Regions from separate parts of the Cohnella candida genome, predicted to be linked through region 1. Evidence: predicted binding sites of a transcription regulator. Region 1 holds the regulator's gene; the other holds the start of a gene.

Evidence for each region. The regulator Rex, encoded in region 1, represses fermentation and respiration genes when NADH is low (regulators of the CRP and FNR family bind a similar motif). The targets are predictions, from matches to a motif close to TTGTGAAATATTTCACAA.
Region 2: the regulator Rex is predicted to act here: its motif matches at 13,762-13,779, upstream of nirB (nitrite reductase large subunit NirB).

Annotation. Positions count from the first base shown of each region.
Region 1 covers NZ_CP033433.1:1,908,831-1,924,166, reverse strand. The annotation lists gene dapB (4-hydroxy-tetrahydrodipicolinate reductase) at 1-580, shown strand, start outside; gene EAV92_RS09015 (methylglyoxal synthase) at 602-1,024, shown strand; gene bshB1 (bacillithiol biosynthesis deacetylase BshB1) at 1,021-1,731, shown strand; gene bshA (N-acetyl-alpha-D-glucosaminyl L-malate synthase BshA) at 1,837-3,000, shown strand; gene EAV92_RS09000 (CCA tRNA nucleotidyltransferase) at 3,052-4,293, shown strand; gene EAV92_RS08995 (biotin--[acetyl-CoA-carboxylase] ligase) at 4,326-5,306, shown strand; gene panB (3-methyl-2-oxobutanoate hydroxymethyltransferase) at 5,602-6,471, shown strand; gene panC (pantoate--beta-alanine ligase) at 6,468-7,352, shown strand; gene panD (aspartate 1-decarboxylase) at 7,354-7,737, shown strand; gene EAV92_RS08975 (hypothetical protein) at 7,804-8,439, shown strand; gene dinG (ATP-dependent DNA helicase DinG) at 8,483-11,386, shown strand; gene EAV92_RS08965 (redox-sensing transcriptional repressor Rex) at 11,383-12,039, shown strand; gene EAV92_RS08960 (amidohydrolase) at 12,036-13,340, shown strand; gene EAV92_RS08955 (cell wall elongation regulator TseB-like domain-containing protein) at 13,337-13,864, shown strand; gene EAV92_RS08950 (hypothetical protein) at 14,256-14,789, shown strand; gene EAV92_RS08945 (AAA family ATPase) at 14,791-15,336, shown strand, end outside.
Region 2 covers NZ_CP033433.1:1,284,005-1,299,340, reverse strand. The annotation lists gene EAV92_RS06155 (carbohydrate ABC transporter permease) at 1-695, opposite strand, end outside; gene EAV92_RS06150 (carbohydrate ABC transporter permease) at 707-1,585, opposite strand; gene EAV92_RS06145 (ROK family transcriptional regulator) at 1,854-3,071, opposite strand; gene EAV92_RS06140 (sedoheptulokinase) at 3,064-4,449, opposite strand; gene EAV92_RS06135 (D-lyxose/D-mannose family sugar isomerase) at 4,549-5,094, opposite strand; gene EAV92_RS06130 (hypothetical protein) at 5,161-5,409, opposite strand; gene EAV92_RS06125 (phosphotransferase enzyme family protein) at 5,406-6,389, opposite strand; gene EAV92_RS06120 (GNAT family N-acetyltransferase) at 6,504-7,490, shown strand; gene EAV92_RS06115 (DUF1801 domain-containing protein) at 7,494-7,835, opposite strand; gene EAV92_RS06110 (VOC family protein) at 7,839-8,258, opposite strand; gene EAV92_RS06105 (DHA2 family efflux MFS transporter permease subunit) at 8,470-9,957, shown strand; gene EAV92_RS06100 (formate/nitrite transporter family protein) at 10,048-10,860, opposite strand; gene EAV92_RS06095 (nitrite reductase (NAD(P)H) small subunit) at 10,891-11,235, opposite strand; gene nirB (nitrite reductase large subunit NirB) at 11,261-13,654, opposite strand; gene EAV92_RS06085 (YheC/YheD family protein) at 13,853-14,590, opposite strand; gene EAV92_RS06080 (PaaI family thioesterase) at 14,702-15,136, opposite strand; gene EAV92_RS06075 (FMN-dependent NADH-azoreductase) at 15,306-15,336, shown strand, end outside.

The DNA of each region.
Region 1 (15,336 bases):
CGATTTCACGAGTCCGAAGGCCGCGATGCCGAACGCCGAGACGGCGATCTCCTACGGCGTTCGGCCCATCATGGGCACGACCGGGTTCACGACGGAACAAATCGACGAATTGGACAAGCAATGCCGGGACAAAGGAATCGGAGGCTTGATCGCTCCGAATTTCTCGATCGGGGCGATTTTGATGATGAAGTTCTCGTCCATGGCTGCCAAATATTTTCCCCACGTGGAAATCATCGAATACCATGGCGACCAAAAACTCGACGCTCCTTCCGGTACTTCCATCAAAACCGCGGAATGGATTTCCCAGAGCAGGCAGGAGCTGAGGCAGGGGAATCCTCAGGAGGAAGAGGTCATCGAAGGGGCGAGAGGCGGCTATTACAACGGATTCCGCATACATAGCGTAAGGCTGCCCGGCGTTTTCGCGCAGCAGGAAGTCATTTTCGGTGCCTTCGGGCAAACGCTCAAAATCCGTCACGATTCCTACGATCGTGCAGGCTACATGCCCGGCGTCAACGTCGCGATCAAGAAAATCATGAACGTGACGGGTATGGTTTACGGATTCGAACATTTCATGGACTGACGGAGAGGAGCTGCACGACCGATGTTGGATATCGCGTTGATCGCGCACGACCGCAAAAAAGACGAGATGGTGAATTTCGTCATCGCCTACGAACACGTGCTGGCGCCCCACCGGCTGTACGCGACCGGAACGACGGGCCAGCGCATCATGGATAGCACCTCGCTGAAGGTGCACCGCTTCATGTCCGGCCCGCTCGGGGGCGATCAGCAGATCGGAGCCCGGGTGGCGGAAAACACGATGGATTTGATCATTTTCCTTCGGGATCCGCTGATGGCCCAGCCTCACGAGCCGGATATCACGGCGCTTCTCCGGCTGTGCGACGTCCAGGGCATCCCGCTCGCGACCAACATCGCGACGGCCGAAATCCTGGTTCGCGCCGTCGACCGGGGAGATTTCGCTTGGCGCGAACTCGTACATAAATACAAGCCGGGGATCGAAGAATGACCGCCGCTTCCACCCACGGACTCGATTTGCTCATATTCGCCGCGCATCCCGACGACGCGGAAATCGGCATGGGAGGAACGATCGTCAAGCATGTCCTCGCCGGCCGCAAAGTGGGCATCATCGACTTGACGTTTGCCGAGATGTCTTCCAACGGAGACGTCGATACCCGGCAGCGTGAAGCCGAGGCGGCCAGCCGGGAGCTGGGCCTGACGGTCCGCGAAAATCTGGGATTGCCGGACCGGCGCCTCGCTTTGGTGCCGGAGCAGCTGGACCCGATGGTTTCGGCCATCCGCCGCCACCGTCCGCGGCTCGTGTTCGCGCCTTATCACGTCGATCGCCATCCGGACCATATCGCATGCAGCCGAATGGCGGAGGAAGCGGTATTCAACGCCAAGCTTCGCCGGTATATGCCGCATGAACCGGCATGGACGGTCGACCAACTCATGTTCTACTTCATAAATGACGTGCATGCTCCCGGCGTTATCGTCGATATTACGGATGTACAGGAACGCAAAATGGCCGCCCTGAGGGCGTACCGCTCGCAATTCGAGCCGTTCGGCGCGCAGGCCGATTGGGTGGAAACACCGCTGACGCGAGGCTATTTGGATAACGTCGCGGCGCGGGACAAGCTGTTCGGCCAGCCCCAACGGATGGCCTTCGCCGAAGGTTTCATCGCCAAAGGCCCCGTCCGTTTCGACCTCTTCTGAAGCACCGCACGGCAAGGCTGGCTTAAAGGTCAAGCCGCCTCTCATACATTAGATAAACGCAAGCCGTTCCCGCGAAGGAACGGATAGGCGGCAAGGAGGAAACCGATGAACCGGCCTCTCAAAATCGGCATCACCTGTTACCCGTCGCTCGGAGGCTCCGGCGTCGTAGCCACGGAGCTCGGCAAAATATTGGCGGAGAAGGGCCATGAAATCCATTTTATCGCCCACAGCATGCCTTTCCGTCTGGGCAAGTTCCAGCGGAATATTTATTATCACGAAGTCGAAGTGACGGACTACTACGTTTTCCGGTACCCTCCCTACGATTTGTCGCTGGCCAGCAAGATGCATCAGGTGGCGCGAAACGTCGGTCTCGATATATTGCACGTTCACTACGCAGTGCCGCATGCCATCTGCGCCTACCTGGCCAAAGAAATGTCCGGGGACGGCCTGAAGGTCGTCACGACGCTGCACGGCACCGACATTACGGTGCTCGCCCAGAACGAAGCGCTCAAAGACATCATCCGTCTCGGCATCCGTAAGAGCGATGCGGTCACCGCCGTCAGCCAAGACTTGATCAAGGAAACGCGCGAGCTGCTCGACATTTCGGAGCCGATCGACCTGACCTATAACTTCGTCGACAAGAGAATTTATTACCCTCGCGAATGCTCGGACCTTCGCCGCGATTACGCGGAGCCGCACGAGAAGGTGCTCATGCACATTTCGAACTTCCGGCCGGTCAAGCGGACAATGGACGTGGTCGACATTTTCGCCAAGGTGAACGCCAAAATCCCGAGCAAGCTCATTCTCGTAGGGGAAGGGCCGGATTTGCCGAAGCTGCAGACGAAGATCGCGAAAATGGGACTGACCGACCGGGTCATTTTCCTCGGCAAGCAGGACGACGTGGCGCAAGTCGTGTCGGTCGCCGATCTCATGCTGCTTCCTTCCGAGAAGGAGAGCTTCGGTCTCGTCGCCCTCGAAGCGATGGCTTGCGGCGTGCCGACGATCGGCTCTCTCGCCGGCGGCATACCCGAGCTGGTGCAGCACGGCGTGACCGGGTATTTGGCTCCGGTCGGCGACACGGATCAAATGGCCGCTTTCGCGGTTGAGCTGCTGCAGGACACCAAACGCTACGCAGATTTTCGCGAGGCATGCCTTCAGCGGGCACGCCACGAATTTTGCGACGCGAAAATCAGCGCGCAATACGAGGAAATCTATTATCGGGTACTCGGGCTTCCCGTGGAAGTGTCGATCCCGGTCTGCCAGGCGTAACGTGCGGACCCCGGAACGGCTGAGCCCGACTTATACGGAGGGATCGGCCAAATGACCGATGCGGATGAACGGTTGTGGAGGATGGGGCTCGAGGTCGTTCGCAAGCTTCAGGAACGGGGATTCGAAGCCTATTTGGTCGGCGGCTGCGCCCGCGATCGGCTGCTGGGCCGGCCTCTCCATGACGTGGACGTCGCCACGTCCGCTCACCCTGAGCAGGTTGCCGCGTCGTTCGAGCGGGTGATCCCAACCGGACTACAGCACGGCACGGTAACGGTGATGCATGAAGGAACGCCGTTCGAGGTGACGACCTACCGTACGGAATCCGGCTACTCCGACGCGAGGAGGCCGGATTCCGTCGCGTTCGTGCGCGACATCCGGGAGGATTTGGCGCGGCGCGACTTCACGATCAACGCGATGGCGGCCGGGTTGGAGGGCGAATGGATCGATCCTTACGGAGGCCGCGAGGATTTGTCGGCGTGTATCGTCCGCTGCGTGGGAGACGCCGACCGCCGTTTCGGCGAGGACGCGCTCCGTATGGTGCGCGCGATCCGTTTCGCCGCCGCGTTCCGATTCCGGTTGGCGAAGTCGGTCTGGCGCGGCATCCGTTCGCAGGCCCAGCGCTTGCGCTTCGTGGCCATGGAGCGGATCGGCGCGGAGTGGGACAAGATGATGGCGGGCGCGGATCCTGACAGGGCTTGCCGGCTGCTCGCGAGAAGCGGGCTTATGGCGCATTTGAAGGAACCGCTGCCGGCCGGACTGAAGGCAGGCATGCTCGCTTATCGGACAGCGGCGGAAGTCGGGCCGAAGCTGCGGGACATCGCCGATACGGACGCCAGATGGATCGCCTGGCTGTCGCGGTGCGGTGCGGAGCCGGAGGAAGCGGTGCGGTTCTGCCGGACGATCCGCTTGAGCGGCAAGCGGGAGGCGAGGATCGGCCAAGGCGTCGCGTTCGCCCGACGGATGGCGGTTTCGCCGGGTGACCGGGCGACCTTCATTACGGCGGTCCTCGATTTCGGCAAGCCCGCCGCATCGGATTGGCTCGCGGCGATAGGAGCGGGGACCGGCAATGGTCATGGTCATGCAGCGCTCCTGAAATGCTTGGAGGAGCTTCCTGCGGATTCCGTCCGCCAGTTGGCGGTTCGCGGGGACGAATTGGCGCGGCATTGGGATCGCCCGGCCGGGCCGTGGGTCGCTAAGGTGCTTCGAAGCCTGCTGGAAGAAGTGGCCTTCGGACGCCTTCCGAACGACAACGCCGCATTGCTTCGGGCGGCGGAAGCTTTCAAAGAATCGTAAGTGCGAATGCAAGGACGAAGGAGGCGGGACGTTTGAGCGGAACTTCATTGCTGTCTCTGCTGGAGGCGGAAGCGGGAGCTTTCGTTTCCGGGGAGGAAATCAGCCGGCAGCTCGGCGTCAGCCGGACGGCGGTATGGAAACAGATCCGCAAGCTGGAAGCGGAAGGATACGAGATCGAGGCGGTTCCGAGGCTGGGATACCGGCTGAACGGACGGCCATCCCGGCTCTCGCTTCAAGAGCTGCTGCCCAAGCTCGTCACCCGGGAGTTCGGACGCCGCCTTAAGTTGTTCGACGATGTCGGCTCGACGCAGGACGAGCTTCGCAAGCTGGCCGAAGAGGGGGCTCCGCAGGGGACGCTGGTCGTCGCGGAGCGTCAGACGCAAGGCAGGGGAAGGATGGGCCGCTCCTGGCTGTCGCCGGCCGGCAAAGGCGTCTGGATGAGCCTTCTTCTGCGGCCCGAAATCCCGCTGCCGCTCACGCCGCAGCTGACCCTGCTGGCAGCCGTGGCTTTGAGCCGCGCCATCGCGCGGGTCGTTCCGTTGGAAATCGGCATAAAATGGCCGAATGATCTGCTCGTAAACGGTAAAAAAATAAGCGGGATCCTGCTTGAATCGTCCGCCGAGGACGAGCGGTTGAAATACGTCATCGTCGGCATGGGGATCTCGGCGAATCTGGATCCCGAAGATTATCCGGAGGAATTGCTCGATAAAGCCGTTTCCCTGAAAATGGCCTCCGGCCAGACGATCGACCGCAGCCGGCTGATCGCCGCCGTCATGGACGAATTCGAACGGTTGTACGACCTTTACCGGGATCGGGGCTTCGCGCCGATCCGTTCGTTGTGGGAAGCCCATTCGGTGACGCTGGGCCGTCCCGCCGTTCTCCGCACGCCGCAAGGAACGGTGGAGGGCGTGCCGGTCAGCCTCGACGAGTCCGGCGGTTTAAAGGTCAGGCTTGCGAACGGAGAGACGAAGACGGTGTTTTCCGCCGAGTTCGGGGAGACGACGGGGAGCTGACGCTCCCCTGCAGTCTATTGGACGGAAGCGGCGGTCCGTGATATACTGATCATGCGTGAGGTGGTATCGCCGTTAGGCGAACCGCACTTGCCGGAAGCGCAAGGCCAAGCCAACCGAATACCGTCAGAGGATACGCGGCGGATTCTGCTCAGAGCCGAAGGGACCGAGACAGAAGGACGTGTTCGACGTTCAATGTTGAGTAAACCTTTTTGCGCTGGGCAAAAGGTTTTTTTGCTTTTTCTGGAAAGGGAAAGAAACCAGGAGGACCATCCGGTAAACGAAGGAGGACCATCCCATGAAGCAAGCCTTAACCGTACCTAAAATCAAAGCGATGAAACAAGCGGGCAAGCCGATCGCCATGCTGACCGCTTATGATTTCCCTTCCGCGAAATTGGCGGAGGAAGCGGGCGTCGATATCATTCTGGTCGGCGATTCGCTGGGCAACGTCGTGCTCGGTTACGACACGACCGTGCCCGTCACGCTCGAAGATATGATCTACCACACCCGATCGGTCGTACGGGGAGCTCCCGGCACGATGATCGTGACCGATATGCCGTTCGCGACCTACCGCCTGGGCCCGGAAGAGACGCTGCGCAATGCCGCCCGTCTCCTGCGGGAAGGCGGCGCCCATGCCGTGAAGATGGAAGGCGGCGCCGACCTGGCCGAGGAAATCCGCAGGCTGACGGCCGCCGGCATTCCCGTGATCGGCCATCTGGGGCTGACGCCGCAATCCGTACACACGATCGGCGGCTATAAGGTGCAAGGCAAGGACCGCCATGAGGCGGAAAAACTGCTCGACGACGCCAAAGCGCTGGAGCAAGCCGGCGTGTTCGGCATCGTGCTCGAGCTCGTCACGGAACCGCTCGCGGCCGCCGTAACCAAGTCCGTCGGCGTGCCGACCATCGGCATCGGGGCGGGCAGGGGCTGCGACGGGCAGGTACTCGTTTATCACGACCTGATCCGTTACGGCTCGGGCATCCGCGACAAACGATTCGTCAAAACTTACGCCGACGTCGGCGAAACGATCCGCCAGGCGATTTCCGCTTACGTGAACGACGTCAAGACGCTCGGCTTCCCGGAAGAAAAACACGGCTTCCCGCTGGATGAAGCGTCCGCCAAGGAAATGGCGCTTGCGTCCCGCTTATATGGAGGAGAAAACCCATGACACCCAAGATCGTTCGGCAAATCGCCGAACTTCGGGAAGAAATCGCGGCTTACCGCCGCGGGAATCCGGACGGCCAAGTCGGCTTCGTGCCCACGATGGGTTACCTTCACGAAGGCCATGCCAGCTTAATCCGCCGTTCGGCGGGCGAGAATGGGCTCACCGTGCTCAGCATTTTCGTCAATCCGCTTCAATTCGGGCCGAACGAGGATTTCGACCGCTATCCGAAAGACGAACGGCGCGACCTCGCGGTGGCGTCCTCCGCCGGAGCGAACCTGGTGTTCATGCCGTCGGTGGAGGAAATGTACCCGGAACCGATGAGAACGAAGGTCACCGTGTCCGAAGTGACCGAACGGCTGTGCGGGGCCAGCCGCCCCGGCCATTTTGACGGCGTCGCGACGGTCGTATCGAAGCTGTTCCATATCGTGCAGCCGGATCGTGCCTATTTCGGCCTCAAGGATGCGCAGCAGGTGGCGGTCATTGCGCGCATGACGCGGGACCTGCACATGCCGATCGATATCGTGCCTTGCCCGACCGTACGGGAAGAAGACGGGCTTGCGCTTAGCTCCCGTAACGTGTATCTGACCCCGGAAGAGCGCAAGCAAGCGCTGGTGCTGTCGCAATCGCTCGCGCAAGTGCCGGGCTGGATCGAAGACGGCATGACCGAAGCGGAATTGGCCGTCCGGATCCGGGGCCGTATCCGTTCGCAACCGCTCGCCGATATCGATTACGTGGAAATCGCGACTTATCCGGATTTGAAGCAACCGGCGCCGGACCGTCCGCTGCGGGATTCGAATGTTCCGCTGCTCGTGGCTTTGGCCGTCCGTTTCGGCAAAACCCGATTGATCGATAACGTCCTATTGTTCCCTTCGGAGGTGAAATAATATGTTTCGTCAAATGATGAAATCGAAAATTCATCGCGCGACCGTGACCGAAGCCAACTTGAACTACGTCGGCAGCGTCACGATCGACCAGGATTTGATGGAGCTCGTGGACATTTTGCCCGACGAGAAAGTCCAAATCGTGAACAACAACAACGGCGCCCGTTTCGAAACGTACGCGATTCCCGGCCCGAGAGGCTCCGGCGTCATTTGCCTCAACGGCGCGGCGGCCCGCCTCGTACACCCGGGAGACCAGGTGATCATCATCGCCTACGGGTACGTGACGGATGAAGAATCGCGTTCGCACAAGCCGAAAATCGCTATCATGGATGAAGCCAACCGCCCTGTCAAATTGATGGCGGAGGAGCCGCATTCGACCGTTTGGTAACGCGTATGAAAGCACCCCCCGAAACGCAGAATGAGCATACAGCCACTGCGACAAGGGGGAACGCGCATGTCCATCATCCGGCAATGGTTCGAATCCCTGCACGAAGCGCTAGACGATCTGATTATCCGTTTTCCGAACGCTGCCGGCGAGGAACGGAGCCGGATGCAGGAACAGTGGAATACGCTCAAGTCGCTGAGCGACGACATCGTGGAAAGCTGGCTTCAATTCGAGGACAAATTGGCCGTATTCCGGGAACTGGACCAGCAGGGGGAGATCGCGCAGGAGCCGGAGCTTCTGCTCGGACCTTTCCAGAAAGGCCAAGGGTACTTCAAGCTCCATATGTTCGTCCAGGCCGCCGACCAACTGGAAGAAACGGTCCGGCATTATCCGGACATGTTGGCCGCGCGTCTGTACTTGGCCATGTCGCGCATGCATCTGAAGGAATGGGCCGAAGCGCAAAGGCATTTTCGCCTGATTGCCGCTTTAGCCGACGAGCCGAAGCTGCAAGCCATCGCGTTCAACGCGCTCGGGTGCATCCAGGCGGTGTTCGCGCATTTTGACCAGGCACAGCAATTTTTTCGCAAAGCGATCGAGGCCGATCCCTCGTTCGCCGATCCGCGCCGCAACTTGGAATGCTGCCGGAAAGGCGGGGGAGAGCTGCAACTGCAATTCGGCAGCGCGGAGCTTCAGGCAATGGTTTGAAGCTTAACCGCCGGCAGCAGGCCTTCGGGAAAGGAAGTCATACATGAAATTCGCCGTGCTCGATTTCGAGACGACGGGCATGTCCGATCAAAGAGACGAAATCATCCAGGCGGGACTCGCTGTCATTGACGAAGCGGGGACCGTCTGTTCCACGTTCTCCAGCTTCGTTAAGCCCGAGAAGCCCATTCCCGCCGAAATTTCCAAATTGACCGGAATCTCGGACGAAGACGTTCAAGACGCTCCGGACATCGAGGAAGTGCTGGCGCAGATGGTGCCGCTGCTCCAAGACGCCGTGCTGGTCGGGCACAACGTCGAATTCGACGCCCGCTTCCTGCAGGCCGCTCTAGATCGCAGCGGCTATTTGCCGTTCACCGGCCGGATGCTGGATACCGTCGAGCTGACGCGTTTGACGCATCCGATATTGCCGTCCTACCAACTCTCGGCGCTCACGCAGGCGTTCGGCATCGGCCATGACCGTCCACACCAGGCGGACAGCGACGCGCTGGCGACGGCGGAATTATTTTCGATCGGGTTGAATAAATTGCGCTCCTTGCCGATGCTCACGCTCCAGCGGCTCGGTTCACTTTTCGACGCCGAAGGAAGCGATTTGGGCTGGCTGATCGCGATGACGCTGCAAGACCGGGAAATCCGGCCGGCATTCCATGAAGAGGGCTACCACTATCATCGCCAATTCGCGATGAAGGTTGGCGATTGGAGCGACGATGCCGCGGCCAACCGGCAGGAAGACGCGAGCGACGTTGCGCGCCGGCTGGCGGAAACCTCTTTCGAGGATTTCTCCGAAGAAGTTCGGCGCAACCTGAAGGAACTTCTTCCGGCCTATGAATCCAGGGAAGGCCAGGATATCATGTTCGGCGAAGTGCTGCAGTCCCTCGAACAGGATTCCCATTTGCTCGTGGAAGCGGGCACGGGAACGGGAAAGTCGCTCGGCTATCTGCTTCCCTCTCTCTATTATGGTCTGAAGGAATCCAAAAAAATCGTCGTGACGACGCACACGATCCAGCTTCAGGAACAGCTTCGCCAACGGGATTTGCCGCTGCTGCAGAAGGTGCTGCCCGTATCGTTCCGCGCTTCGGTCTTCAAGGGTCGAAGCAACTACCTGTGTCTCCGCAAATTCGAAAACCGCGTTTCGGTGCCGGACTACGCGCTCGGCAAGGAAGACGCGGTGACCCGGGGAGCCATGACGGTATGGCTCTCGGAAACGTCCACCGGAGAGGGCGAGGAACTGAATCTCGGCCGCTCCAAGGAAGAGTGGGACGCTGTCGCCAGCGACGCGGCGTCTTGCCTGAACCGCTCTTGTCCGTGGTTCCACAAATGCTTCTATCACCGCGCGCGGAACGAGGCGGGCAAAGCGGACCTCGTCATCACGAACCATGCGCTCGTATTCACGGACATGCGCGCCGAGCACCGATTGCTGCCGTCCTACGACCGCTTGATCGTGGATGAAGCCCATCATCTGGAAGAAGTGGCGGGGCAGCATCTCGGACAGAAAACCGGCTACAACTCTCTCGCGATGCCGTTGCAGCGGCTCTGGAAAGATTCCCGGAACGGATTGATTCCACAATTGGCGACGGCACTCGCATCCGTTCCGCATGACCAAGCGCCCGCTTGGGTGGAGAAGGCGGAGCTCATGCCCGCCAAATTGAACGATATTCGGGAATCCTGGGAACGCTGGACGGAAGCGTTGTTCGGACTGTTGGCGGGCCAAGCCGCCGCCGACGAGACGGGCAGCCTGACGCTGCGCTTGAAGCAAGATGCGCTCCCGAAAGGGTGGGACGCCATTCGCGTGGACGCGGACAACGCCATCCAGCTGATGTCCGACTTCATCCGGCCGATGGAGAAGCTGATCGCGGAAATCCGTGAAGAAACCGACGATTATTCGCTGCAGGGCCTTCTGACGGACCTGAGCGGCGTCGTGAAAGACGTGGCTGCGGTCCGGGCGGACTTGTCTTCGTTCGTCACGATGGGCGAAGCCGGCTATGTCTACTGGGCGGAAGCGCACTTCCAATACCGCGGCCGGTCCGTGTGGATGTACGGCGTGCCCGCCGACGTGAGCGCTCTGCTGAAGGAAGGCCTGTTCGACCGCAAGGCGAGCGTCGTCATGACGTCCGCGACTTTGACGGTAGACAAATCGTTTCAATATGTGACGGAGCAGCTGGGCCTTGCCGAGTCGGAGAAGGAAGGCCGGCTCCGGACCTCGCAGCTGCCGTCCCCGTTCCGCTATCGCGAACAAGCCCTCGTGCTCATTCCGAGGGATTTTCCGGGTATCCGGGGCAAGGACGGCGACGCCGCGTTCGTGCAGGCCTTGACCGATTCGCTGCGCGACGTGGCCCAAACCGTCGGCGGACGCATGCTCGTCCTGTTTACGTCGCATCGTATGCTGAAGACGGTATACGGTCCGCTCAAGGAAAGCTTGGAGCCCGCCGGCATCCAGGTGCTCGGCCAGGGAATCGACGGCTCGAGCCGCAGCCGTCTGACCAAGCAATTCCGCGACCAGCCGGCGTCGGTGCTGCTGGGTACGAGCAGCTACTGGGAAGGCGTCGATTTGCCGGGAGATGCGCTCACGTGCTTGGCTATCGTACGATTGCCCTTCCAGCCTCCGAACCATCCGGTGGTCGAGGCGAAGTCGGAAAAGCTGCAAGCGGAGAAGAAAAACCCGTTCATGAAGCTGTCGCTTCCGCAGGCGGTCATCCGTTTCAAGCAGGGCTTCGGCAGACTGGTGCGCACCGCGACCGACCGGGGGATCGTCATTTTGTACGACACCAGGGTCATCGACACGAGCTACGGGAAATACTTCCTGTACTCGCTGCCCGGACCGAAAATGGAGCATTTGCCGACGGCCGGCATGGCGGACCGGGTCAAGCAGTGGCTTGACGAGGGAAGGCCGGAAACCGTCAAACCAGCGGACGAAGGGGGAGAAGCCGGATGAAGCAGGAGAAAATATCGGAGGCGGTCGTGCGGCGGCTGCCGGTATATTTGAGGTTTCTGAACGAGCTCAGCCTATCCGACGTCCAAACGGTATCGTCTCAGGATCTCGGCGAGAAGCTGGACCTCAATCCCGCGCAAATCCGCAAAGATTTGGCCTATTTCGGGGAATTCGGACGCAAAGGCGTCGGTTACAACGTGGCCTATTTGATCGAGAAGATCCGCCACATCCTCAAATTGGACAAAACGCTCAACGTGGCCCTCGTCGGCACCGGCAACCTGGGGCGCGCGTTGTGCAATTACAACATGTACACGAAAGACAACATGAAAATCGTCGCCGTTTTCGACGCCGATGCAGGCAAAACGGGCACGAAAATCAACCAGATGACCGTGCAGCCGATGTCGGAGCTCAGCGAGACGGTGGACAGGCTCGGCATCGCGATCGGGATCATCACCGTTCCGGCCATCGAGGCGCAGAACGTGGCGGACCGGTTCGTAGCCGCGGGAATCAAGGGCATCCTGAATTTCGCGCCGTCCGTCTTGAAAGTGCCCGCAGGCGTTCGGATCCACTACGCCGACTTTACGGCGGAACTGCTCAGCTTGGCCTATTACATGGATTATGAAAAGCGAAAAGAACAAGGGGACGTCGAAGAATGAAAAGATGGCTGATCACGAACGGATATTTCGCGACCATGGACGATACTCGTCCGCTGTTCAAAGGCTGGATGGCGGTTGAAGGATCGCGCATCGCGGACATGGGAGAAGGGGAGGCGCCTGCGGAGTGGCTGGAGGCTGCCGCCGAAACGGTGGACGGCCAAGACTTGCTGTTCCTGCCCGGGCTGGTCAACACGCACGGACACGCCGCGATGTCCCTTCTTCGCGGCTATGCGGACGATCTGGCGCTGCAGGACTGGCTGCAGAACCATATGTGGCCGATGGAAGCCAAGTTCACCGGTGACGACGTATACTGGGGCAGCGCCTTGGCCGCGGCGGAAATGATCAAAACCGGAACGACGACGTTCCTGGATATGTACGACCACATGCACCGGGTCGGCGAAGTCGTGGACCAGTCCGGCTTGCGCGCCGTGCTGACGCGCGGCATGATCGGCATGGTGCCGGAGGACGTCCAGAAGGCGAAACTGCAGGACGCCGTCACCTTCGCCCGCGAATGGCACGGCGCCGCCGACGGGCGCATTACGGTCATGATGTGTCCGCACGCGCCTTACACGTGCCCGCCCGATTTCATCGTGAAAGTCGTGGAAGCCGCGCATGAATTGAACCTTTCCCTGCACACGCACATGTCGGAAACGAGGTTCGAAGTCGAGCAAAACGTCCGAGATTACGGGGTGCGCCCGCCGGAGCATTTGGACCGTCTCGGCTTCTTCAGCCGTCCCGCGCTCGTCGCCCACGCCGTCCATCTGACGGACGAGGAGATCGCCCTTCTGGCGGAACGGAACGTCGCCGTCTCGCATAACCCGGTCAGCAACCTGAAGCTGGCTAGCGGAGTGGCGCGCGTGCCGGAACTTCTCGCGGCTGGCGTGACCGTGGGTCTCGGGACGGACAGCGTGGCAAGCAACAACAATCTGGACCTGTTCGAGGAGATCCGCCTTGCCGCCCTGCTTCATAAAGGCGTCACCGGGGACCCGACCGTCATTCCGGCCGCGGAGGCTCTCCGCCTCGGCACGACTTACGGTGCCCGCGCGCTCGGCTTGGAAGGGCAGACCGGCATCTTGAAGCCCGGCATGAAGGCCGACTTCATCGCGGTATCGACGGCGCAAACCCATTTCGTGCCCCGCACCGACTTGATTTCCCATCTTGTTTATGCAGCGTCGGGCTCCGACGTGAAGCACGTTTGGGCGGACGGCCGGCAGCTATTGCGGGGCGGCGAGCTGCTTACGCTCGATGAGGAAAGGATTCGCTACGAAGCGCAAGCCTGCTTCGAGAGGCTCAGGGGATGAGCCTCAGCCGAACGGAAAGCAGGCGCAGGCTGACTTCCCTCTCCATGGGAAAGTGGGTCGCCGCGGGCATCGTTTTCGTCGCGCTGCTCGTCCTGGCGTTCGTCCTTTACGTCCGAACGGCGGATTCGAGTTATCGCGCGGATGAACGGAGAGCGGTCACCATCGCCAAAGTCCAAGGCGGGTTGACCGATATCGACCAGGCCGTCTGGTATACCTGGGATGACTCGCTGTGGATCGTATCCGGCCAAGACAAGGACGGCCAGTCGTGGATCCTGTGGGAACGCAGCGACGGCATCGTCAAAGAGAAGGCGTCCGACGGCTATACCGAATCGCGAATCCGGGAACGATTCGCCGCCGATCGGCCCGCGGCGGTGCCGCTTCGCGTCCAGCCGGGCTGGTTCGGCGGTATGCCGGCGTGGGAAATCCGCTATCGCAAATCGCCCGCTTCGGATCAGCAGGGCATCGATTTTTATTCGTTTAAAGAAGGTGCTTTACTGAAAGCCTACGATCTCCCCGGCAATTAAAGGGGAAAGAGGCCGTATGATGCTGAGATTGCCGCATTTCACCCTTTCGAAGGGAGCGAAATGCGGCTTTTTTGCATACGGATATGCTTGCTAACTATCTATCAAATCGTCTATCAAACTTTATAGCAAAAATGAGAATACTTTCATGACACCGGACGTTTAAGATGACGTATAATAGGTTATACAAACGATCTGCCGCCGGCCGTAACCGATATCCGCCCCTCCTTTCGACGGGGCGTTTTTCATTGGCGTTCTTGCCAAGCTTTTGATCACCAAACCGGCGGTTAAAACTGATATACTCGTTGCTATACGCTTGCGTTTCTATTCGTCATTTAACCATGATCGTACTTTCCTATAAATACAGCAAAAATATGAAGGAGGACAACGCGATATGAAAATCAAAATGGTGCCGCTTGCGATTACGGCCGCGCTGTCGGCGTCGCTCTTGTTCGGCGGATGGATCACGTACCGGCATTACGGCGTCGAGCAGCCGCTGGACCGCGTGGCGGAATCGGTTAACGGCGTCCAATCGGCCGCGGCTTCCATGACGTCCGGCCAAATCGTCCTTAACGTGAAGTTGAAACCCGACGCGGACCTCGCCGAAGTCTACCGCAAGGTCAAGGAAGAAGGCGCCGGCCAAATCGGCGGCAAAAAGCTCGAGTTCAACGTGGAATCGGAAACGTCCGATCAGCTCGAGAAAGCCTGGAGCTATTCGCTGTTCGATGTGGCGCAGGCCATGGAAACGCGCCATTATTCCGAGATTCGGGATGCCATGGACAAGCTGTCCGCACGTTTTCCGGGCGTGACCGCGACGACCGACATGGACGATGACAACGTATATATCCGGCTCGTGGACGGGAAAACGGCGAAGTTCGTCGTGCTCCCTCGCGAGGCGGCAAGTTTGGGGGTATGGCCGAATGCGTAAGCTGAAAACATACGGGAAAGAAATCGCCATCGGCTTCGTTCCCGTTTTCCTGTTATTCCTGATGTACGTCGGGGTTTCCCCGATGCCCATCATCACCTTATTGCTCGTTTCCACTGCGCTGTTCTTCCTTACGAAGGCGCGCGGAGGCATCGCCGTCGGCGCGATGAACAAGAAAAGCGCCGCCAAGGTGCCGACTTTCCTCTCCTTCGACGATATCGGCGGACAGGAACAAGCGAAGAAAGAATTGACGGAAGCGCTCGAATTCATGGTCAAACGCGAGGAAATCAAGAAGCTGGGCATCCGCCCGCTGAAGGGCATTCTGCTGACCGGGCCTCCAGGGACCGGCAAAACGCTGCTCGCGAAGGCGGCGGCGCATTTCACGAAGTCCGCGTTCGTGGCCGCATCCGGCAGCGAATTCGTTGAAATGTACGTCGGCGTCGGCGCCAGCCGGATCCGGGACCTGTTCAAGGAAGCCCGCGCCCAGGCCGCGAAGCTGAAGCTCAATTCCGCCGTCGTCTTCATTGACGAAATCGACGGCATCGGCGGC
Region 2 (15,336 bases), 620 kb from region 1:
CGAAGACTTGCGATCATGACCGGCAGCGTTTGCTTGTTATTGTCGAACAGGACGATCATCGGGGTCAGGAAGTCGTTCCATTTGCCGATGAAGGCGAAGATCGCATAAGTGGCCATTGCCGGCCCAAGCAACGGAAGAATGATCCGGTTGAAAATCTGAAACTCTCCGTAACCGTCGATTCGGCCTGATTCAATCAATTCGGAGGGAATGGATTCGTCGGCGAATTGCTTGACCATGAAGACGCCGAAAGCGTTGCTCATGCCCGTCAAGATCATCGGCCAATAGGTGTCCAGCATATGGAACGTATCCATCAGCTTGTAAAAACCGATAATGCCGAGCTGTCCGGGAACCATCATCGTGGCAAGCACGATCGCGAACAGCGGATTTCTGAACCGGAACTTGAATTTGGAAAATCCGTAACCGACGAGCGCCGCCGTATAGAGGTCAAGCGCGGTGGCGACGACGGCCACGAAGACCGAGTTCGCGAAGCCACGCCAAATGTTGACGGAACCCATCAGGCGCTTATAGTTTTCGGCCAGTTGGTCTCCCGGCAGGAAAAGAAGCTTCTGGGCGATGTCGGTGTTCGTATGGGTCGAAGTGATGATCATGCTGTAAAACGGAATGAGACAAGTGACGGCGACGGCGATCAGAAACAGGTAGATGATCCCTCGCACGAAGATTTGTTTGATTCCCATGGGACGACCTCCTATGCTTCTTTCGTCATCTTGGTCGCTTTGGCCGTGATGGCGGTGAAAATCATGATGATGATGAAAATGCCGTATGCGATCGCGGCGCCGTAGCTGTAATCGAACGATTTGAACGCCGTTTCGTACAGGTACATGATCATCGTCCTTCCGCTGTTGCCCGGACCGTCACCCAGCATGAGAGGCGCGTCGAACAGCTGCAAGCCCCCGATGACCGACGTGATCAGCGTGAACAGGAACACCGGGCGAAGCAGCGGCAAGGTAATGCGCCAAGCGACTTGGCTCTTCGAAGCGCCGTCCACTTCCGCGGCCTCGAAAACTTCCGTCGGAATCGACTGCATGCCGGCGATGAACACGATCAGGTTAAAGCCGAAGTATTGCCAGCAGATGACCGAAGCCGCGATGATTCTCGACCACCAGGGATTGTTGAACCAATGGATCGGATCGTGAATCACGCCGATTTTCATCAGCAGCATGTTAATGCTGCCCGTCTGCCAATCGAACATCAGGGCGAACATGACACCCAGCGTGATCGGCGTGATGATGTGGGGGAAGTAAAAGACCGCCCGGAAGAAATGTTTGCCTTTTATGAACTTCTCGTTGAGGATCAGCGCCAGCAAGAGGGCGATGATCAATTGAGGGACGATCGAGAAGATCCAGATGATCAGCGTGTTGCCGATCGTTTGGTAGAAGAAAGTATCATGCAGCAGTCGTTCGTAATTGGCGAATCCGACGTAAATGGGATTCGTAAATCCGTCCCATTTGGTGAAACTGAGATAAAGCGTATACAAAATCGGCACTAATCCCATGACCGTGTAGGCGATGAAAAACGGGGAGATGAACAGATACCCGTATACCGACTTGTTCACTTTTGACTTCATGTCCTTCCTCCCTTTCCGGAATCCGTTCCCAACATCCTTAAGCGCTTTCAGATCGTTTACAAAAAATAAGGGTCGTGGTGAGGATCGGTTTTGCCGAGGTCCTCTCATCTTCTATATACCCTTATCTTTTTGAACTTAAATTAATAAGTCCTCACGAAAACATCAAGTTATATCGGTATTATAGACCCGTCATTAGGTCGTGTCTAGTGAAAACCCTTGCATATTAAAAACTTTTTTATTCATGTGGAAAAACTGGATGTCGAATGGCTCAGAAACCACTCGAAAGGAATCGTTCCAAGCCTAATGTTCCCGCCCCGATCACGCCGGCTTGGTGTTTCAGGGAAGAGCTTTGCAGCATGCTGTCCTTGTGGAAACTGGCAAAACAACGCGGTAAAGCGACTTCTTTCAATTGATCGAAATACGGCGGATATTCGTTGACGAGATAACCCCCGATGACGATCGATTCCGGCGTAATCATGTTGATGACGTTCGCCAAGGCGATGCCCACGTATCTGGCCGATTCTTTGAGCAGATTTACCGCCAGCGCGTCCTCGCGCCTTGCTGCTCGAATGATGGCGAAGAGGTCCACGGAATCCTCGCGCTCCAAGTAAAGCGGCGACAATTCGCTGCTGACCCCTCTTCGTATTTCTTCCCCAGCCCGTCGTACGATCGCCATTCCGGATGCGACGGCCTCCAGACAGCCATAGTTCCCGCAATTGCACTTCGGACCGTCCAATTCGATCGTGCCGTGGCCGATTTCGCCCGCGCCGTACGGAAAGCCTTGATAGATTTTGCGATTGAAAATGATCCCGCTTCCGATACCGACGTCCGCGTCCACGTAGATGATGCTGTTCAATCCTTGCGCAGCCCCGTACCAAAGCTCGGACAACGCCATGACGTTGGCGTCTTTCTCGATCAAGACTTGCATGCCGAACCGTTCTTCCAGAATGTCCCGGATCGGAACGTACGCCAGGCCCGGAATGTTCGGAGGCGACAAGATCGTGCCTTTATTCGGATCGAGCGGACCCGGGGAGGCAAAACCGATCCCGGCGAATTTCTCTTTCGGGATCCCGGATGCGTCAAGAATCGATTGGACGGCTTGAACGATGCAATGAATAAGCGCTTCCCGGTCCGAGGGGTCGCCCAGTTTACTCTCTTCCTGCACGACGGGCGAGCCTTTGAAGTTGATCACGGCAGCTTTGATGGCGGATGCGCTCAAATGAATCCCGACCGTATATAAGCCATCCGGATTGACGTCCAGCAGGATCGGTTTTCGTCCGCCGCTCGAAATATCGTAGCCGGCTTCCATGATCAAATTTTCTTGAATCAGCTCGTCGACGATATTGTTGATCGCCGTGAAGGAAAGATGCGTTCTGGCGGCGACTTCGACCTTGGTGATCGGACCCTGGTTCCGGATGAACGCCAGAACGATGTTCCGATTCAAGTTCTTGACGTGCCGAATGTTCTTGCCTTTCGTATCAATCATCGTGATCTCCCCTGCTCCCATTCGTCCATTCGCCGGACGAGCGGCTGTAGTCGGTATATAACCCGCAACCGACACCGGCGGAAACCGCGGCTCCGCAGGCGGCTTCTTCCGGATATTGCGGCATCTCGAGCGGAAATCCGAATCGCCGTTCCAACATCCTGCGCAAGGCTTCGTTGCGGCGGATTCCGTTGCCGGAGGCCACTATCGAAGCCAGCCGCTCTTTCACGGACACCGGAAAACCGTCGTAATATCGCCGCAGTTCCCGAATCATCCCTTCAAGGAAACCCTGAACCAGATTCCGCGGCGTGAAATTCGCGGGACCGATGCCCTCGATGGACCCTCTGACATCCGGATCCGTCCGCGTTCCGTAAAATTGGGTGCCGACCTTCAAGCCGGATTCATCCGCATCCGTCGGATCGGCGAGTCGGTTCATGAGGTCGAAAAGATCAGTCGAACCGTCGTTCCCGGCGAATGTCTCGCAAACCTCCCGAAAAAACCGCTCCAGCAGCGCATAGGACTTTCCGCCGCTCAGCGATGCGCCGACCAACAGGTAGCCGCCGCCGGGAAAGGGACGCGTATCGATTTCTTCCGCCTGGATATACTGTTCGGAATAAACCGAGATTTGCGAACCTGTACCGATGTTCACGAGAAGCGTCTTGGCGATATCCCGGACCGAACCCAGAAAGCTCGCTTGGTTATCGCCGATCGCACCTGCGACCGGAATCCCGTCTGCCGTATAGCCGATGATCTGCCCCGAGCCTGCCTGTTCCGGCAGGATGCCGGGATCGATCCCCGCTTTGCTCAACGCTTCCACATCGTATGCAAGGGCTTCCAAACGGTAAACGCCTAAACTTGCCGCATGGGTGGGATCCGTCACCGGTTTCGTTCGACCGGCAAGCTTGAAAGCGATATAATCCGCAATCGTACAAAGGGAAGCCGCTCGAGGTGGAACGCTTCCGTTCACGACATGATAATAATGGGTGACCATCCCGAAGCCGGTGGACACGGCATACCCGGTTAACCGCCGCAGTCGTTCGGCATACGTGAGTTCGCCGTCTGCGGGAAGATTCCCGCGTTGATCCTGCCACGTGAATAAAGGCGATACCGGGTCCCCGTTATCGTCCACGTACAGGATGCCGTGCATTTGACCCGTAACGCCGATGGCCCGGATGTCCGGAGCCGTTTCACGCAGCTCAGCGACGATTTCCCGAACCGCGCTCAGAATACTCGAAACATCTTGAGTGAACTCCCAATCGTGAGGAGATCTTAAGTTCGACGCGTTCGGTTTATTTAACGCTTTCACCACTCGGCCGGTTGCGGCATCCATGAGCACGCCGCAGATGGACGTCGTCCCGATGTCGAGCCCGATGAGATTCATGTGACGCCCCTCCTTTTCGGATACGGCCTGGAAAAGCCGGTGAATCCTGCCTGTCACCGCTTACAGTCACCGCTTACAAAACAGCGGAACCGCAAGCCATCAGTCGTTCGTGATTTCCGGTATCCTTCGGATGCGCGGATCGGTGAAAATATCGAACTCATCGCGGCTCGTGCTCGAAAACTCGGATACGATCGCGCCGGCGTCGCCGGCCTGGAACCAATGCTTCGTGCCGGGCGGGATGGTGTACTGTTCTCCCGGATTCAGCTCGATTTCATGGCGGACCGTGTAATAAGGCTCGCTGCCTTCCGGAATCGCGGCTTGAATGTCTTCGGAAGCTTCGCCGTCCACGTACAGGAACACTTTGCCGAACCGGCAGCGGAACGTTTCCATTTTGCCGGGATCGGAACCGACCGGCGGATGAAGGTGCTCCGGGCAGGTCTGGCGGGGAAACAACACGAGTTCCTTCGCGCAGTATCTGTCCGTATTGACGTACGTGATGAGCTCGAGCCCTTCCTGCTGAAGGCGGTTAAGCCCGAAGTCCGCCACTTCGATCCGACTCTGCTCCTCTACCGTCAATATCATACCATGCTCGGAGAGCATCCGGGCTGTCGTTTCTTGCGCTTGCCTGACTTCGGATCGTTTCATGGGGTACCCTCCTTGTTCGATTAAAACAAAATCATAAAACAAGAAGCCCGTTTTGTCATCCCTCGTTTACGGCCATTCGTCCATTATCGCTTGAATGCGATTCTCCGTTTCTACATCGCCCCCAATATAAAAAAGCAGCACGTTCGCGACTTTGTATCTGCTGTGTTTGACGAATGCGGCCGGAATATTCTCGAATTCTTGCAGTCCTTTCTCGGCCTCGCTACTGGAAGAATAGACGTAATAGCTGATCCACTGATCCTGCCGAATGGAATAAACTACCGGTCGGACTCCGTTCACTTGACGATCGATCCTCATGCAAAATCCAACCGATCGGGTAACGCGTCCCAGTTATTTTCAATCCAATGCATTTCTTCCACGAACCGGGCGAGTAAACCGCTGAGTTCACTCTCGCGGCGGATCTCCGTCCTTAGCCACCAGATCGACTCTATGAAATAAAGCATACGAAACGCACGAGTGAGCATTCCTTGAGGCGCTGCCCCATTTTGGCGGTAGCCTTCCATAAACGCCTGTACCTTCCCCGCATCCAACTGTCCATCCAGTAAAGCGCCTGACAAAACGGCCCGAGCGACATCGATCTCCGGGTACGCCATCGTCATCCGGTCAAAATCGACGATCCCCGCTACTCCATGTTCCCGCAGCAAAATGTTGTCCACCCACAAATCCCAATGAAGCCACCCGATGGGGCTTGGATCGAAGATATGAAAATCCGTGGAGTCTACGATGCTGCACGATCTCCGAAGCCACTCCTTCACAACCGAATCGTCTGCACGCTCCGCCTCATCCCAATTGAGCTTCCATTGCCGAAGATAGGCTTCCTTATCCGGCTTCCAGGCCGGTTGTTCCAACTGAGGAATTCGGCCCAGCCAACAGTGCATTCGACCGGTTGCGATACCTAATTCATGCATCTGGGCTTTATTCATGCTGCCTGCCGGAACGGTATATCCGTCCAACCATTCCATTACGGTGTAATGCAGACCGCTATGAGTTTCTTTTATATAACTACCGTCGAATCGGTATACCCTTGGACAAGGAATGCCGTCCTCATTCAACCCGTCCTGAAACCGCAGTGTCCGCTCTATCTCGGCTTTTCTGTCCGGTCGAATGTGAATTTTGTACCGCTCCGGATGGTAGTACTTCACGAACAGAGGTCCTTGTTCGGTGTCCATCCTCCACTTCACGTTCAGCCAACCTTTGTCTATTGGCGACATACCTGTAATGGATACACCCAGCCATTCTTTAAGGTGCGACGCGATTTCCTCTCCAATGCTCTCCATCCTATCGAAGCTCCCCCGGCAAAAATCTATTAAGCCAAACTTTACCATGATCAAGACGGCGATACATGAGATAATGGTAACGAAAAATGGAAGAAATATATGGAGGTTGCCATCTTGCCCAATTATATAATTCGAAAATTAATACAACCCGACGACTATGCAGCCGTCGCGCCGCTGTTGAATTTCATTTATCCGGAACCGACGACGGCGGAGCGGCTGAGGGAAGACGAAGAAAGCATACCGCCGGGCCAATTGCATTACAACGAAGAAAACGAATTGATGGGCTGGGATCGTCCCAAATGGGTGGCCGTGGACGAACGCGAGCAAATCGTCGGTTATGCGATCGCTTGGCGGGCGCCGTGGACGGAACTGGGAACTTTAATTCAGACGGTCGTCGTGCATCCCGAATTCCGGGGAAAAGGAATCGGCGCTGCGTTGTATGCCGCTCTTCATCAATGGGCCATGGAAGTCAAGGCATCCCGGTTAATCGACTTCATTAGAGAGAACGACAAGGAGTCGGTCTCTTTCGCGGAACGCCGCGGATACGAGAAGGAACGCCACATGTTCGAGTCCGTTCTGGATTTGGATAACTTCGACGGCGGAACCCTGGTGGGAGCGATAGACGAGGCGAAAAAGGCGGGGATTCGGTTCGTGACTTTGGCGGAAGAACCGGGGGAAGCCGGCGAAAGAAAACTCTACGAATTGTATAAAACGACTCAACCCGATATTCCGGGTTACGCGGAAGACTTCCCATGGTTCGAGGAATGGAAAAAGTGGAATATCGACCGGCCGGGCATCCGGCCGGAGTGGATTCATATCGCGAAGGACGGCGACCGGTACGTCGGCGTCGTCACGCTGCAACAAAACGAGCAAACGCGGGCGATGTACCATGAGTATACCGGCGTTCTGCGCGAATATCGCGGAAGACGCATTGCGCTCGCTTTGAAGATGCTTGGCGTGCAGACCGCCAAATCGAATGCCGTCCCTTATTTGAAAACGCACAACGATTCCATGAATGCCCCGATGCTCCGCATCAACCGCGATCTCATCGGCTTCAGGCCTGAACCCGGGCGTTACAAAATGGTGCGGAAGCTCGGCTGACGATTATAACGTGCTGGAGGCTTGGCTGACCAAAGAGGTCAACAGGTCGCCGTGGATGGATTGGCCTTTACGATACTTGATCGTCTTCCTTTCCGGCGGGCCATCGAACATCCCTTCGGGCAATTCCAGTCCGGAGGCATTGAAAATCGTGAAGCTGACCGCATCCTTCGAGGTGGAGATCACCGCCGCGTATTTCTTGTTTTTCAAAAAATGAGGCTTGCCATACTGCAAGCGTTCCTGTACGTCCGGAATCACTCCGTGGACGACTTCGCGCAAACCTTGGCACAGCTCGGCTTGCCAAGGTTCTTTAACTTTCTCGATGAATTCGGTGACTTCAGCGTTCATCTTTCATTCTCCTCTCGTACCATCCGCGTGCATGTAGTTAATAGCCCACATATGGCCGTCCAAGTCCTCGAAGGCCCAATGATACATGAATCCGTAATCCTCAGGTTCTTCGTACGATTTCCCGCCCAAGGAGACCGCTGTATTCACGATTTCATCCACCTTTTCCCGGCTCTCGAAGGCCAATGCGATCGTCATTTGCGCATACTTTTCCGTATCAACGGATTCCTTCTGCGTGAGCGACTTTAAAAGTTCTTTGGTGAGCAGCATGACCTGCAGGTTGCCGCCGATCACGATGGCTGCCGACTTCTCATTCTCGGGGAATTGCGGGTTGAGCTCGAATCCGAGTCCGGTGAAGAACGCCTTCGATTGTTCTACGTTGTTTACAGGCAGATTGAAGCTCGTGAATGTGGACATTAATGCCATTTTTAAACACCTCATCGTCAAATTGGTTTGTTGTCCTTGATGCCTTCTTTTATTTAGACGAAAGCCGATCCGGGAATTCATCGGTCTGCTATTTTTTTCAACGCTTTCCGAGGATTTCCTTCCTTGACTCACGAACAATTGTTCGATATGGTAAATGATGTGATATTCCAGATTAACCGTACAGGAGGAGCTTGGAGTGGAATTCAGTAGTGTGGAGAATCAATCCGCGAACGTCGATTTAAGCAAGATCAAACGCGGACCGATCGTCGCCGCATTGATTATCGGCGCGTTCGTGGCCATCTTGAACGAAACGCTGCTCAACATCGCGTTTCCGGATTTGATGGCCGATTTCAAGATAACGGAATCGACCGTGCAATGGCTGGCTACCGCTTATATGCTGGTCGTCGGCATGCTGGTGCCGGTCACGGCGCTGCTGCAGCAATGGTTTACGACAAGGCAAATGTTCATCGGGGCGATGATGCTGTTCTTAGTCGGAACGGTCATCAGTTCGGTTGCGCCGGTCTTCGACGTCCTGCTCGTCGGGCGCGTCATTCAAGCGCTAGGTACCGGTTTGATGATGCCGGTCATGATGAACGTCATACTCGTCATCTTCCCTCCGGAGAAACGCGGCGGAGCGATGGGAATGATCGGTCTCGTCATCATGACGGCGCCGGTCATCGGCCCGACCTTATCCGGCTTGATCGTCGAACATCTGTCTTGGCGCTGGCTGTTTTATCTCATCATTCCGCTTGCCGCGTTTTCCGTCATTTTCGCCTTGGCTTTCCTGAAAAACGTGACGACCCTCACGAAACCGAAGGTTGACGTCATCTCGATCCTTCTCTCCTGCATCGGTTTCGGCGGCATCGTATACGGCTTCAGCAGCGCGGGCGACCGCGGTTCCTGGTCGGATCCGGTCGTCGTGTGGAGTCTGGTCGCCGGCGGCATCGCCCTGATCTTGTTCGTATGGAAACAGCTCGTATCCCGAAATCCGATCATGGATTTGAGAGCCTTCAAGTATCCGATGTTCTCTCTCGTCACCGTTCTGATGCTGGTGATGATGATGTCCCTCTTCTCGACGATGATCATGCTGCCGCTCTTCATGCAGCAAGTGCTGCTGCTCACCGCATTCTCGGCGGGTTTGGCCTTGATGCCGGGCGGCATCATCAACGGGATCATGGCGCCGGTATCCGGGGTCCTTTTCGACAAATTCGGTCCCCGCGTATTGGTCATTCCCGGCATCGTGCTGATGTGCGTCGCGATTTGGATGTTCATGGGCATTGAATCCGATTGGACGAAGGGCCATATCATCATGATTCACATCATCATGATGGTCGGAATTTCTTTGGTCATGATGCCGGCGCAGACGACGGGCTTGAACCAGCTGCCGCGCAGTCTGTATGCGCACGGCACCGCCATTCTCAACACCTTGCAGCAGGTAGCGGGCGCGATCGGCGTGGCGCTGTTCATCAGCATCATGTCGTCCGGCGCCAAAGAATACATGAAAACTTCCAAGGACCCGACTTCGCCGAGCGAACTGATCCAATCGATGGTCGCGGGGCTTCACAACGCGTTTTTCATCGGCCTCTGCTTGGCCGTGCTGGCGCTGATCATCAGCTTGTTCATCAAGCGGACCCATGCGCCGAAGGAAGAAGGCGCGGAACAAGCCGCGAAAGCGCAAGTTCAAACGAGCAAAGGCTAATTTCTTGAAATGTTTAAAGGCCTTTCCCGCAGTCCGAGGACTGCACGGGGAAGGCCTTTTTTATGGATTCGTGTAATCTGACTGACAGATTCAAGCGGATAAGCGCGATGCGGCTTTGACGGCTTCTCTCTTGTGACGGTATGGAGTAATCAGCCAATAGAGACAGGCCAGAAATCCCGCGCCGCCGACGATGTTCCCGAGCGTGACCGGAATCATGTTGTGGAACCACCCGGCCAACGTCACCGTCTCGGGGTGCGGAAGCACGAGGGCAAGACCCAGGACCGTCATGTTCGCGACGCTGTGCTCGTATCCGGAGGCGATGAACGCGAACAACATCCACCAGATCAGCACGAGTTTCGCCGAATCGGACTTCGCCCGCGCCGAGCACCAGATGGCCAGACACACGAGCCAGTTACAGAGAATGCCGCGGAAGAACAGCGACGACCAGCCGAGCGACATCTTTTTGGCCGCGATCGCCATCAGCAAGTGATCCGGCCCGATGCCGTGGAATATGCCCGATCCGGCAACCAGCATGACCAAGACCATGGCACCCAAGAGGTTGCCGGCATAACACCAGGCCCAGTTGCGGAGCATATCTTTCCAGGTCGTCGCTCCGGACAGCGTACCGAAAGCGAAATACATGTTGTTGCCCGTGAACAGCTCCGATCCGGCGAAAATGACGAGCGTCAGCGCGATGCCGAACGATGCGCCCATCGCCATGCTGGTAACGGGAGACTTGATGGCGAACAGCGGTGCTCCGATAGAGATAATGAGGACGATGCCGATGCCGACGAATGCCCCGGCGAGGCCCGCGGCCAGCAAGTAGCGCAGCCGGCTTTGGTCGAGCAGTTCCTTCTTCTTCAGCGCGGTCTGCACCATCGTTTCAATGGATTCCTTAAACATTGGGATTACCCCCTTCTTCGGGTGACGGAATTATAGAGCGATCGCGAGCGCCAGTTCAACGTTCCCGTCTTTCGTTTCCCGAATCTCGAACTTCCAGACCTCTCCCTTATCCGGTGCTTGGACAAGTCCGGTTTCGAGGGAAATCTTCAAGTCCCGGATAGGGCAATAAATGAAATGGCCGCTGACGATGGCTTCCGCGAGCGTCCCCCCTTTGGGATGCGGCGTCCGGTTCTCCAGCGCGTAAAGCCCTCCGTCCGTCGTGCGGAAAACCGCAATCCGGCAGCCTGCCGCCAGCACCTCCCTGCCGAATCCGGCCGGGAATTGTTCGATAGGCCCCAAAGGGACAACCGTCGTCTTCGTCGTGATGGTTGGCATCGTTGATCTCCTCCTGTCGCCTGCTTTATTTTCCTGCGGTTACGGGCCGATACAGCTTGAGGCGGACTTCTTCGTCCTGAACGACTTCCTGCCAAGGATCCCTCAGCCCGTCCAGCGCCTCATCCAGCTTGCCGATGAGTTTCACGCGGCCAATCTTGTCTTCCACCACCGCCTGCCTTACGCTTTCCAACCCTACCCGTTCCACGAAATCCGAGGTGCGCTCCGCATAGTTGGCGTTTTCCCGATAGTACTGAATGAACGCGTCGCAGATGTCGATCAGGTCCTCGTCGGTTTTCACCTTGCACAGCGAATCCGCGCCCCGAAGCTTGATGCCCCCGTTGCCGCCGACGAAAATCTCCCAGCCTCCGTCGTTCCCTACGATGCCAATGTCCTTCGTGCCCGATTCGGCGCAATTGCGAGGGCATCCGTTGACGGCCATCTTGAACTTGGCCGGCATCCACAGGCGCTCGTACCGATGTTCGAGCTCCATGCCCATGCTGATCGAATCCTGTGTGCCGAAGCGGCAAAATTGGGAACCGACGCACGTTTTCACCGTGCGAAGCGATTTGGCGTAGCCGTATCCGGACGGCATGCCGAGGTCGGCCCAAATAGCCGGCAAGTCTTCCTTCTTGACGCCGAGCAGGTCCAGGCGCTGTCCGCCCGTCACCTTCACCATTTTCACATCGTATTTGTCCGCTACGTCCGCGATCTTTCGCAGCTCGTCCGGAGAAGTCACGCCGCCGTACATCCGCGGGATGACGCTGAACGTACTGTCCTTCTGGATGTTGCCGTGAAGCCGTTCGTTGACGAAACGGGAATCCTTCTCGTCCTCATGCTCCTTGGGCCAAATCATGCCCAGATAATAGTTGATGGCGGGCCGGCATTTGGAGCAGCCTTCCGGCTCGTTCCAGCCGAGCACGTGCATGACTTCCCTCACGTGAGTCAAGCGCTTCTCGCGGATTGTGGCTACGATCTCGTCGCGTCCGAGCGTCGTGCATCCGCAGATGCCGGTTTTCTTCGCGGCCGCACCGTCGAATTTCTCTCCAAGCGTGTATTGGAGCAGTTGTTCCACGAGCGGCTTGCAGCCGCCGCAGGAGCGGGTCGCTCCGGTGCAGGCTTTGATCCGTTCCACCGAATCCCAGCCCTCTTCCCGAATTCCCTTGACGATGGCTCCCTTCGTGACGCCGTTGCATCCGCAGACGATTTCCTCGTCCGCCATCGCTTCGACTCCCGTCGATTTCGCTTTTCCTTCGCAACACCCGCCGCCGCCGAACAATTCACTGTAAAGGTCATCCGTCATGTTCTTGCCTTCCCGGATGGAGCGGGCGAGCAAGGCGGAGTCCGTGACGTCGCCGTACAGCACGGCGCCGACGATTCGGTTGCCTTCCAACAGCACTTTCTTGTAGGTCCCTTTCCAGTCGTCGTGGTTGCGCAAAACCCGGTGCTTTTCCGTCTCCGCGAACTCGCCGGCCGAAAAGACGTCCACGCCGGAGATTTTCAGCTTCGTGGAAACAGAGGATCCCGTATAAGGTGCGGTTTCAACAGCCGCGATCTTTTTGGCAAGGACGGTTCCTTGCTCGTACAGCGGAGCCACGAGGCCGTAACAAACGCCTCTGTGCTCGCAGCATTCTCCGACTGCGTAGACGTCAGGGACGCTGGTTTGCAGAAAGTCGTCCACCAGGATGCCGCGCTTCGTTTCGATGCCGCTCGCCTTCGCCAGTTCCGCGTTCGGCACGATGCCGGCCGCCATGACGACAAGATCGGCTTCCAGCTCACTGCCGTCTTGGAACCGGAGACCGGTAACCCGATCTTCTCCGGTCAGCGCGACGGTTTTCTTGCCCATGGCGAACTTGATGCCCTGCCGTTCCAGTTCCGCCTTGAGCATTCCGGCCGACACGGCGTCCAATTGGCGCTCCATGAGCGTATCGAACAAGTGGACGACCGTCGTATCCATGCCCAGCTGAACCAGGCCTTTCGCCGCTTCCAGACCGAGGAGGCCTCCGCCGATGACCGCGGCTTTTTTGAACGACTTGGAAGCCTCGATCATCGTGTTGCAATCCGCGATGTCCCGGAAGCCGATGACCCCTTCCTTATCCGCGCCCGGTACGGGCAGAACGAACGGTTTGGAACCAGTCGCGAGAATCAGCACGTCGTAGTCCGCGGATTCTCCTTCCGCGGTATAAACCCGTTTGTCTGACGTATCGATTCGCGTAATGGACGCGCCGGTGTGCAAAGAAATGCCGTTTTCTTCATACCAGCTGCGGTCGTTCATGATGATGTCCTGTACGGTTTTGCTGCCTTCCAGCACGTAGGACAATTGAATCCGGTTATAGTTGGGATACGGCTCGGCGCCGTAAACCGTAATATCGAAAGCTCTCGTGAGCTTGAGGATCTGCTCCAACGTACCGATGCCGGCCATTCCGTTTCCGATCAGGACCAGCTTTCTCTTTCGCGCGGGATTCGCCACGGTTTTTCGCCTCCATCCAATGACTCTGGAGTTATCTTAACGTAAGGCCTGGGAGTTGAATGTGATGCATATCACTTTGGGAAACGAAAACGACAAAAACCCCCGATCCCCGCAAAGCGGAAGATTCGGAGGTTTCGTTCGGCGAAGAGCCTAACGTTTTCGTTGAAGTCTTGCATACTGAATGATTCGGCGAAACATGGACTTGTCTGCGAGAGCGTTGAAGATGTATTTGTCCGGCCTCGAATTGACTTCGATGATCCACGGTTTCAGCTGTTTGTCGATGCCGATGTCTACCCCGAAAGCCGGAAAACGGGGAAATACGCGGCTCATATGGCTGCTGATCCGAATGCCCAGCTCTTTCAGCTTCTCCACGTATAGGGTCCTTTCTCGCTCGCGGAGATACGGGGTTAGCAGCTGTTGAATCGGCATCGGTTTGCCGCCGTTGTGGTAGTTCGTCACCACTTTATGGCGTTGTCCCAACCGGCCCACGATCCCGGTGACTTCCCATTTGCGCCCAGGGTTTAGCTGTATCATAATCCGCAAATCGAAAGGCCGGCCCTCATAATGAAGCAAGGGAATGCCTTGTTGGACGAGGTACGCTCTTCTGCCTTTGGTTTTCTCGAACGCCGCATAAGCTCCGTCGAAGGACGCGAAGTATCGGCTTTGAGTGCCGTTCCTCAAACGATATCCGTTACGATGGCGAGACAGTTTGAAAATGCCGAACCCCCCGGTTCCGGTATTCGGTTTCAAGTATACGTCCCGGTTTTGGGCCAGCATCGCGCCTATATTCGCCTTCGTCGCAAGCGCGGTCGGCGGCAAGCTGCCGGATAACGCCGGGTTGGTCAGCATTAACCGGTATTTGCCCAACTTATTATTACCGTAGCGCAACTTCATCACTCCATCGCCAGAAATCTCAGCACGATAATCATATGCAGGATTGGTTCAGGCGTATGGACAAAACGACTACCCGGCCTTAAAACGGTGATTTTAGGCGATATCTTACCCGCGCTGCCGGTCTTTCGGAACGATGGCGACGGTACAACGGGAAACGCAGATGAGACGGCCTTCTTCATCGGTGATCCGGATATCCCAAACCATGGTCGTCCGCCCTTTATGGAGCGGCGTTGCAGTGGCGGTTACGATTCCGTCCTTCTTGCTGCGAAGGTGGTTCGCGTTGATTTCCATCCCGACCGCGACAAACGTTTCTTTATCGATCAAATGGTACGTGCCTACGCTGGCGACCGTTTCGGCGAGCGCTGCGGATGCGCCTCCGTGCAAAACCCCGAAATATTGCCGGGTGGCGTCGCTCACGGGCATCGTCGCAACCACGCGGTTCGGCGAAATCTCGGTGATCCGCATGCCCAGCACGCCGAACATCGTATTTTGATAGTGTTCGTGGTCTTCCAACAAGAAATGTTCGTAAAGTGGCTCCATGGCTGCAAACTCCTCGTTTCAAAGATTCGGATTTATTGTAATGAAACCAAGGGCTTCCGGCAACATTAAGACTCGTGGGCATACCATTTAATTACCATTGTTTATTTACTTACAAAAAGTTATTATGTGAACTGTGCCTAGAACATACACAGAAGGAGCGAAACTCACTATGGCAACCGTTTTGTACATTACCGCGCATC